DNA from 3 places in the Veillonella sp. 6_1_27 genome. Region 2 is predicted to be linked to each of the others. Evidence: riboswitches for the same ligand, from Rfam matches in the RefSeq annotation. Region 2 holds a riboswitch; each other region holds the start of a gene.
What was found. A riboswitch is a leader RNA that binds a small molecule or an ion and turns the genes downstream of it on or off. The one in region 2 is predicted to bind cobalamin.

Region 1: another riboswitch for cobalamin. It lies ahead of HMPREF0874_RS04870 (methylmalonyl-CoA mutase family protein); the one in region 2 lies ahead of nikB (nickel ABC transporter permease).
Region 3: another riboswitch for cobalamin. It lies ahead of HMPREF0874_RS08390 (ABC transporter substrate-binding protein); the one in region 2 lies ahead of nikB (nickel ABC transporter permease).

Annotation. Positions count from the first base shown of each region.
Region 1 covers NZ_GG770216.1:223,217-226,475, reverse strand. The annotation lists gene HMPREF0874_RS04870 (methylmalonyl-CoA mutase family protein) at 1-1,701, opposite strand, end outside; cobalamin riboswitch at 1,991-2,167, opposite strand; gene rarD (EamA family transporter RarD) at 2,435-3,259, shown strand, end outside.
Region 2 covers NZ_GG770216.1:494,282-497,540, reverse strand. The annotation lists gene nikC (nickel transporter permease) at 1-707, opposite strand, end outside; gene nikB (nickel ABC transporter permease) at 707-1,645, opposite strand; cobalamin riboswitch at 1,790-1,977, opposite strand; gene potE (putrescine-ornithine antiporter) at 2,381-3,259, opposite strand, start outside.
Region 3 covers NZ_GG770217.1:297,810-301,068, reverse strand. The annotation lists gene HMPREF0874_RS08405 (class I SAM-dependent methyltransferase) at 1-121, shown strand, start outside; gene HMPREF0874_RS08400 (GNAT family N-acetyltransferase) at 158-601, shown strand; gene HMPREF0874_RS08395 (GNAT family N-acetyltransferase) at 709-1,197, shown strand; cobalamin riboswitch at 1,411-1,600, shown strand; gene HMPREF0874_RS08390 (ABC transporter substrate-binding protein) at 1,802-2,974, shown strand; partial or broken gene HMPREF0874_RS10190 (ABC transporter substrate-binding protein) at 3,078-3,259, shown strand, end outside.

The sequences.
Region 1 (3,259 bases), 270 kb from region 2:
AATGGATTCAATCGTTTCGGAAGCAATATCGCCAGCATCTAAAGCCTTGCGGATTTGACGTATTGTTAATTTTTGTAATGCACCGAGTTCAATAAGGCCAATCAAAGCGCCTGGCTCTGTCGTACCTGCTTCTAGGGTAGCCTGTGCTTTCACAACCGCATCTGGCTCCGCACTCGCCAAGTACTCTTCGATTTGAGCAACCCGTTTTTGACGCAATGTTTCTTGATTTTCTGGTTTTGGATCAAGCAATTCTTCAGTCATATTCGCATACATGTTGTTACCTACAGCCACATCTTTGCGGAATGCAAGGTTTTTGAAGCGTTCATCAAGAACTGCTTTAACTTGAGCTTGTGGATAGCCTTCTTTCAAGGCTGCTATTATACCACCTTTAGCCTCAATAGTTTGGAATTCAGCCCAAATTTTTTCGCATAATTCAGCTGCCAATGTTTCCACATACCAAGAGCCACCTACAGGGTCCACTGGTTGACGCAACTCGAATTCAGTTTGCAACATAACTTGAATATTACGGGCAATACGGCGAGAGAAATCGTCAGCTTTGCGAATTGGTTGGTCAAATGGGGATACTTCAAGGCTATTCAAACCGCCTACAACGCCAGAGAATGCTTGTGTTGTATTGCGCAACAAGTTTACATATGGGTCGTATACAGTTTTTGTGAAAGCCGATGTTCTGCCGTGTACATGAACAGCACGGTCAGCTTCTTCGGCACCGAACGCTTCCATGATGCGCGCCCAAAGCACACGTAATGCACGTAATTTAGCAATTTCCATGAAGAAGTTTGCACCCAAGGAGAATGTAAACATCATGCTGTTAGCAATAGTGTGAATATCGATGTTACGTTGTGCTAATTGACGCACATAGCAAACTGCTGTTGCCAATGCATACGCAACCTCTTGTACATCGTTCGCGCCACCATTAGCGTATACATCACCAGATACGAGTACAGTTTTAAGCTCTGGAGCTTGCTCTTTAGCCCATACAACAGTATGTGCCATTTCATCAAAGGCTGTATCTAAAGACATATGCAATGTACCATCTTTAGCCCAAACACCAATAGGGTCTGCACCAACGAGACCTTTCAAGTCAGAGGTTTGTTTTTTAGATCCTTTCACCGTAGCGGCTAACATACCGAGCAAGATAGCTGCAGAAGCACCTGTTTCAATATATAAAGGATTTTCCTTTAAATTAAAGCGCTCAATCAATTGTCTACAATCATCCATAGTAGACAGAGATGTACCGCCGATACCAACAGCTGCGCCTACTTGCACATCTTGATCATGGCGTGTTGCTTCATCAAGGCGAATATTGTGAATGGTGCCGCCTTTTACAATTTCGTATAAACTTGCATGATTAGCATCCTTAGGAAAGGATTCGTCTACATATTGGGATACGCCCCAAGAGTCTTTAATATAACCACTTGCCTTTGTGCCACGTAGGAACTCACCTGCTCCAGGATATACACCCTTTGGAATTTTTTCTCCATGCAATGCAGGCGTGTAAATTGGTTGTAACGTAATTCCCTCATAGGTTTTAGTGAACATCTTCTTGTGGAAGTCGCCACCTTTTAACGCTTTTTCAACCTCGGCCTGCCATTGTTCATACGTAGGTTTCTTAAACTCATCAAAGGATACAGGTGCTAATAAATCACGTTCAGCATCCTTTGAAGTCTTTTTGTCAGACATATATGTGCCTCCTTTTCAACTCGAAACCATACCGAGAAACAGCGCACCGTACCTGCGAATTGTTAGATATATGAATCACTCGAGCTTTATCTTATTGGACCACATCAACCTCAAAATGTGTCCATCTGTTTAATATCTATAAAACCTGATTCCTATACTCAACATCCACTCTAAGGGCAATAAAAAACGTGCCACCTAAAGTGACACGTAAGGTTTCTTATTGAAAGGTACACTAAAAAATACTGTAGCCAGCATACCCCAATCCCCTTCCTATCGCTCGTAGGTACATAACGGTGATTATCAAATAGGCAGTTCTCCTGGCTCGGGATCATCACCTCGCTTTCGCCTTCCCAGATTACTCCAGTGACATGTATGAAAGCAGGCTCATCCTTACAGTGGCGGGACCGCATCGGCTTATACCGATTTCTCTATTAAGTCTTGCGACACCTATTCTCTATATTCGTTGTTCTAAGTCCAATATAGTGTAACAATATGCACAAAGTCAATGAACATAACATTTAATCATAAGTGCCAAAATCAAAGTTATAACTGAAAATCATATGCAATAACTAAAATGCATAAATTAAAATTCAAGATATCTCTATCATAAGACATCAACCAAAAACTCCCTCAAATTAGCTATAAACACAAGTAAGCTCATAGGGTGTAAACACTATTATCCCCTCAAAGACTGGAAACAGTGATATAATAAGTACTATCACGAGGAGGCATTATGGAGCATACAAGTAAAAAAGGGTTAATCACAGCCCTTAGTTGTTATATAATTTGGGGCTTACTCCCTCTATATTGGGCATTATTAAACCATGTTTCACCGTATAATATACTGGCACAGCGCATTATCTGGTCAGGTGTTTGCATGGCTATCGTTGTATTTGGCTTACACTTTAAACAATTCAAAAAGGACTTTCAATTACTAAAAGAACAACGTTCACAACTATTCCTACTGTTAATTGCGGCAGTCATCATCAGTGTAAACTGGTTCACCTACATTTGGGCCATCGCCAATAATCAAGTTATGAATACGAGCCTTGGCTATTACATCAACCCACTCTTCAATGTAGTATTAGGTGTCATCCTATTTAAAGAGGTTCTATCCATACCGAAAAAGCTGAGTGTCCTCATCGCTACCATCGGCATCGCCTTACTCACCTATCAAGTGGGATCCTTGCCATTAGTGTCGATGATTCTCGCCATTTCCTTCGGCCTCTATGGAGCCGTAAAAAAGAAACTACTCATCTCTCCCTTTACGAGCATCGCCTTTGAGGCCTGGCTATTAACACCGCTAGCCTTACTATATACGACCATGGTCGATAATACCGTGTGGTCCTATTTCGGCACAAACTGGTATACAACCATGTTGCTCATAGCCTGCGGTCTAACTACATCTGTCCCATTGGTTCTATTCTCCTATGGTGCACAGCTATTGCCGCTTAACCTACTAGGCTTCTTGCAATATGTATCCCCTACCATTGCCTTATTGCTAGCCATCTTCTACTTTGGTGAAAGCTTTGGCACACCACAGATGATCGCCTTCGGT
Region 2 (3,259 bases):
TGCAAGTACTGGCGACCCTCGTTAAGCATAAGACCCCATTCTGGAGTCGGTGGCTGAGCACCAAAGCCAAGGAAGGATAAACCTGCTACCTCAATCATGATAGCCCCGATATCTAATGCACCTGTTGTAATAACGAGAGGCATAATATTAGGAATGATATGACGTCTGATGATGGCCGTCGTAGATGCGCCCATCATAACAGCAGCCGTTACATATTCCTCACCGCGCACCTTGAGCGTCATAGAACGTACAATACGAGCATATTTTGCCCAACCTACAACAGATAAGGCTAAAATCGTATTTACAATGCTACCACCTAGAATACCAGCAATAGCAATAGCCAATACGATACCAGGGAATGATAACATGATGTCTGCTAAACGCATAAGAACCATTTCAACTTTACCGCCAAAATAGCCTGCTATAGCACCGATGATAGTACCAATGCTCACCATGATAACGACGATGGATACGCCCATGAACAAGGATAATTGAGTACCATAAATGATACGAGATAATACATCACGTCCTAATTTATCTGTACCAAACCAATGTTGGCTGCTTGGTGCTTGCAATGCCTGACTTATATTTGAGGTGAAAGCATCGCCCGGTGCAAGCCAGGGTGCAAAGATAGCGATGAGAACAATGATAATCATCAACCCACTATAGAAAGAGAACAATTTATGTTTTTGAATAAATTCTGCCATTATGCTCTCTCCCTTTTCAATCTAGGGTCTAATAAGATATATGATGCATCAACCAATGCGTTAATACACATATATGCTAAAGCAACCCACAACACAAAACCTTCAATCAATGGATAATCGCGCATAGTAATAGCATAAATTGCCATATTCCCAAGTCCCGGCCAAGAGAATACCATTTCTACGACTGCCACACCACCTAGTAACCAACCAATAACAACACCAAGAATAGTGATGAGTGGTAACACCGCATTAGGTAAAATATGACCGAATAAAATTTTTATCTCACTAACACCGCGAGCACGAGCGCCAATAACATAATCCTTTTGCATTTCCTCAAGGATAACGAGCCGCACTTGACGCATGTATTTAGACCCAACAACAACTGCCAAAGTAATAGCGGGCAAAATAACACCAGACGCAGTCACTCGAGAGGATGCAATCGGTACAAGGCCCAATTTAAGACCGAAGATGTAAATCAGTACAAGACCTAACCAGAACGTAGGCATAGATACGCCTACGAAGGATAGAAATCTCAACACATAATCAACCCATTTGTTACGATTTAAGGCGCTTATAATACCTGCAGGCAATGCATAGAGCAGCGTAAATACTAAAGCCGTACCCGCTAACATTAATGTACCTGGTAAAGCCTCCAACATACGATCTACTACTGGTTTTTTAGCAGAATAACTCATCCCTAAATCACCTTGTGCGGCATTGACGACCCAGTTTGCATACTGTACTACAAATGGTTTATCTAACCCAAGCTGAGCCCGAGTTTCATCGATAAGCTCCTGAGATACGATAGTATCTGCCGTTTCAAGTAACATCGTTACTGGGTCACCTGGTGCTAAATAGGTGAGACAAAATGTCAAAAATGTGATGCCAAACAAGGTAACAATAAATTGCCCCAATTGTTTGACAAAGCGTTTGCCCATAGGCGCCTCCTAAACTCTCTAAACACTAACAACAATTCAAATGACAAACTAATGGTACTAGCTTTTTTATATAGCGATGAAGCTTAAAGGCTAGGGAACGAAAAAAGGTTAGTCGCCCGACTAACCCAAATTAAGCACAGCATATGCATACCATGCCTTTAGAGCAGGCTTTCTGACTCTGATTCATCGCAATATTTCGGCCTTCCCAGTTTCCCAGTGACCCTATAATGAAACCTTGCTCCTCATTACAGCTATTTACATAGTATGGGTTTTTCACCCATTTTCCTCTTTTACGCTCGGTAAATACCGACACTCACTAGTTCATTCATTTTTATCGATTATAAATATACTATATTAACACTCTATTTACAATACATATACCCCTTATGGGTATATGTATTTCGCATATTTTCAATATAATTTTTATACTGATAAAAAATATTGATTAATGATTAAATTCACAATCCTGCATAAAATTATATAAATTAACTTATATAAATAATTTTTTATTATATTTACTGTATATGACAGTATATATATTAATTTTATTAATAATAAAGCAATGTAAAAACTTTATTATAAAATCTTTTTATACACAGCAAAAATTTGATTAATAATTATACTCTTCATGTTTTTTCATATCTAGCTCGCATTAATTATGAGTCTAATGCATGATTATGATAAAAAAGAGGCTATTACCAAGTAATAGCCTCTAATAAGACGAGATGTATTCAGTTAATCAATACTTTGTTGTAAGCGGTGTGCTCTGCGTGTATCCCACGCTTTACGCAAAACATAAATCACCAAACCTATGCTTACTGCCACTGCGCTACCTACCATAGCATCAAAACCACATGCGTAGATTGCATATAGACAATAAAGAACGCCTATACCGAACAAGTAATTAGAGCGTTTAATACGACTTTCAGCTACGCCAGCCATACGCATCATTGTAGGTACTGCCAAAATGCACAATACATACGGTACTACGTTAGTTACAACCGCTAAGTTTACTAAGATTTCAAATTGCTCACGCAAGGATTCGCTTGCAGTGAATAAAGTAAGTAATGTTTCAACAGCGAGTAAAATCAATACACCACGAACAGGAGCATCTTTGCTATTTACACGAGCGAATATTTTAGGGAAGTAACCATGTTCTGCTGCACTTTTGAAGACGCGAGACAATGTGAATTGCCAGCAAAGCAAAGCGCCAAAGCAAGAAATAACCATAGCAGCCATAACGATGTTTGCAATTGTATCATTGAACATGTATACGAATGTCAAACCGAATGGTGCATTAGAATTTAATAAATCAACGTTAGGCACAATACCTGCCATAACGTTTGTGGACAAGATATAAACCACTGCCACTGCTAATGTACCCGCCACAGTTGCGATAGGTACGTTTTTCTTTGGATTCTCAACAGCATCAGCATTAGCCGCTGCGGACTCAAATCCTAGGAAGCCCCATAAAGTTAGGGAAATAGATTGCTTTACCGCATCATAAAGCGGAAGATCATTTGGGTTCCATGCCGCCCAATAAATAGATGGATCAAACCAATACCAGCCGATTGTACCGATTAATAAAACCGGAACAATAGAGCCCCAAATAGT
Region 3 (3,259 bases), on a different contig from region 2:
AGCAGCAGAGGAACAAATCAAAAAAGAAATCATAGCAAAATCTAAGGACAATAAATGTTTGATTTCTTCTCGGTCTGCTATAATTTGGTGGAATCCTAGGGAAGTTGTGTCACACACCTAAGATGTAGTTCGTAAATGGATTAGAAAAGGCAGCAACATGATTAGTATCGTTAAGGGCGATAGGACGATTACCTATACCGAAGAAAGAAACTTTACCCCTCAGCAGGTAGCAGAACTGTTTTTATCTGTTCGTTGGGTGGTAGGTAAATATCCCGACCGATTGTACAAGGCGCTAATGAATTCCTCGCGCGTGATTTCTGCTTGGGATGGAGATCGTTTAATAGGTCTTATTCGCGTCATGGATGATAGCGAACTTGTGTGCTTCATCAATTATGTGCTAGTTCATCCTGATTATCGGGGCCAAGGTATTGCAGGGCACTTGCTAGAAATGGTGAAAGACGCTTACAAATCGTATTTGTACATCAATGTTATGATTGGTGAAAGCAAGAATGCTCCATTCTATGAGAAGCATGGGTTTAAGATAAAAGATAACTCCTTACCAATGCAATATCGTAATGTGCCTAAATATACAAAAAGATAATTGGTCAAATTGTTAATAAAAGGCTACACGTACATAGAGTTACGTGTAGCCTTTGTTATGTAAACGGTATATACTAAAACCTATATGTAGATACAATGGAGAAGGATATGGATATATTAATACGAAAAGCGACAACTGCAGATTTAGATGTAGTTACACATATAGAAGCAACTTGTTTTCCTCCGGCAGAGGCGGCGCCTCGTGAGGCTTTTAAGGAACGATTAGACTATTATGCAGGCCAGTTTTTAATTGCCTTTGACGGCGATACACCAATTGGTTTTATTGATGGCTTCGTATCTGATGATGAAATCTTAACGGATGAGATGTTCGGCGATGCTTCTTTGCATAACCCTAACGGTGCATGGCAGATGATATTTGGCTTAAATACATTGCCAGAGTATAGGAATCGCGGTGTAGGTGGTAAGTTAATTGGGGCGTTTATCGACCTTGCGAGAGAGGAAAAACGTAAGGGTGTTATTCTAACCTGTAAGAAAGAAAAGATACCCTATTATGCCAAGTTTGGTTTTGTAAATGAAGGTGAGTCTGAGTCTGATCACGGCGGTGCTAAATGGTATCAGATGCGCGTTGAGTTTTAGCACCTTTGTTATGGCAATATAGTTATTAATAGATAAAAATAAATTATAGAATTTGACGGATATTTTTACAGATTGTCCTAATGAGAAACTAAAACTCCGCTTAGTGGTTGAGTTTTAGCTTCTTTTTTGCTGAAAAGTATAGATTTTACAAGAATAGCTGTACCCCTATATGTTTATTGACACTGTATATCCCTCATGCTACGATGAAAAAAATCACATATGATTGGGTTAGGTGTCTATTGACTTAATAGAGAATTTGGTATAAGCCAAAGCGGTCACGCCACTGTAACAGCGAGGTACTTTGCATAGAGGATGAAATGCTCTCGGTCACTGAAGTTTTTGGGAAGGCGCAAAGTAACGTTAAACTGGAGCCAGGAGAACTGCCTAATTAACAATTGCCAATTGACCTGCGAGAGACAGGGATGGGGATTGATATAGATGAATTTATACTAGCTATGCATAGTTGAAAGCTCATACTATATGCTAGCTTATTAGGCGTGGTAGTTAGTCTAACTGAGATGACAGCCCGTTTCCTCTTCGTGGGGAAACGGGCTTTTTATGTGCACTTATAGTGATAGTTTTAGTTGAGAGAAGAGAGGTACTTATGTTCAAACAAAAGAAGTTTATGGCGTATTTAGTCACTGTTTTCCTCCTAATTGTTAGTATGCTCATCTCTGCATGTGGAGGTCCTAGTGAGACAAAGAAAGATACGGCGCAAAATAACAAGCCAATCGAAATCACAGACGTAACGGGGCGTACGGTAACACTGAAAAAGCCAGCAGAGAGAGTTGTTTTACAATGGAGTGGTGCCGGTGGTCCATTCTTTACGATTTCTGCACTTATGGGCAAGGATACGCCGAAGGTTATTGCCGGCATGGATACATCCTTACAGGATTACAGAGCGGATATGTGGAAGCACTTTACTGCTGAAATGCCTGAATTAGCTAAGATCCCAGTAGTGGGTACTATCGGTGATAAAACATTTAATGCTGAGCAAGTTGTGGCATTAAATCCAGATGTTATTTTTATTCCTGTAGATTTGAAAGATCAGTACGAGTCTGATGCAAAACCAAAAATGGATGCTGCTGGTATCCAGACTATTTATATAGATTACCATGCAGAAAAATTGGAAAGTCATCAAAAATCCATTGAAGCCATCGGTAAGGCTTTGGGCAAAGAAGAACGAGCTGCAGAAATTAGCAAGTTCTATACGGATCGCGTGACAAGAGTTCTCGACCGTGTTAGTAAAATTAACAAGCCAAAACCAACTGTTTACATTGAAGTTGGCATGAATGGTCCAGAAGAATTTGGTAACTCCTTTAGTGGTAACTACTCTTGGGGTGCTTTAGCGACTATGGCTGGAGGTGATGTAATCACCAAGGATGCTGTTAAGAAATCCTCTCCTATTAATCCGGAATTTGTATTAGAGGAAAATCCAGATATCATCATGATTATGGGTTCTTACTGGCCTAAGAAACCAACCTCTATGCGTTTAGGTTTTGAAGCAACCGAAGATTCGTCTCAAGCGTTGTTGAAAGCTTTCACCACAGAACGTCAAGGTTGGAGCGAATTAAAAGCTGTTGAAAATAAACAAGTTTATTCCGCGCATCATGGCCTTCCTCGCGAAGTATTTGATGCAGCAGTCTTTGAATATTTAGCAAAAACCTTCTATCCTGAAGAGTTTGCGGATGTAGATCCAGAAGCTACACTGAAAGAGTTCTATGACAAATTCTTGCCATACTCTTATAGTGGTATCTGGTTTATGCATATGAATTAAGAGTGTGTGTAGAAGGAGTTGATGGAGTAAAACTATATAAATGCTGTCGTACATTGTGTTTATTAGAATGTATTGAGTTTTGAATTTTGAATCGAGGTATTCTATGGTTAAGAAAAAGAAGTTTATGGCCTATCTTGCCACGGTGCTGCTGCTAGTTGTGAGCATGATTATGACAGCTTGTGGTGGTCCAGCAGATACGAAAAAGGATGCGGCACAATCTGGCAAACAAATTGAAATTACCGACGTAACGGGTCAAAAAGTTACGTTGAAAAAACCGGCAGAACG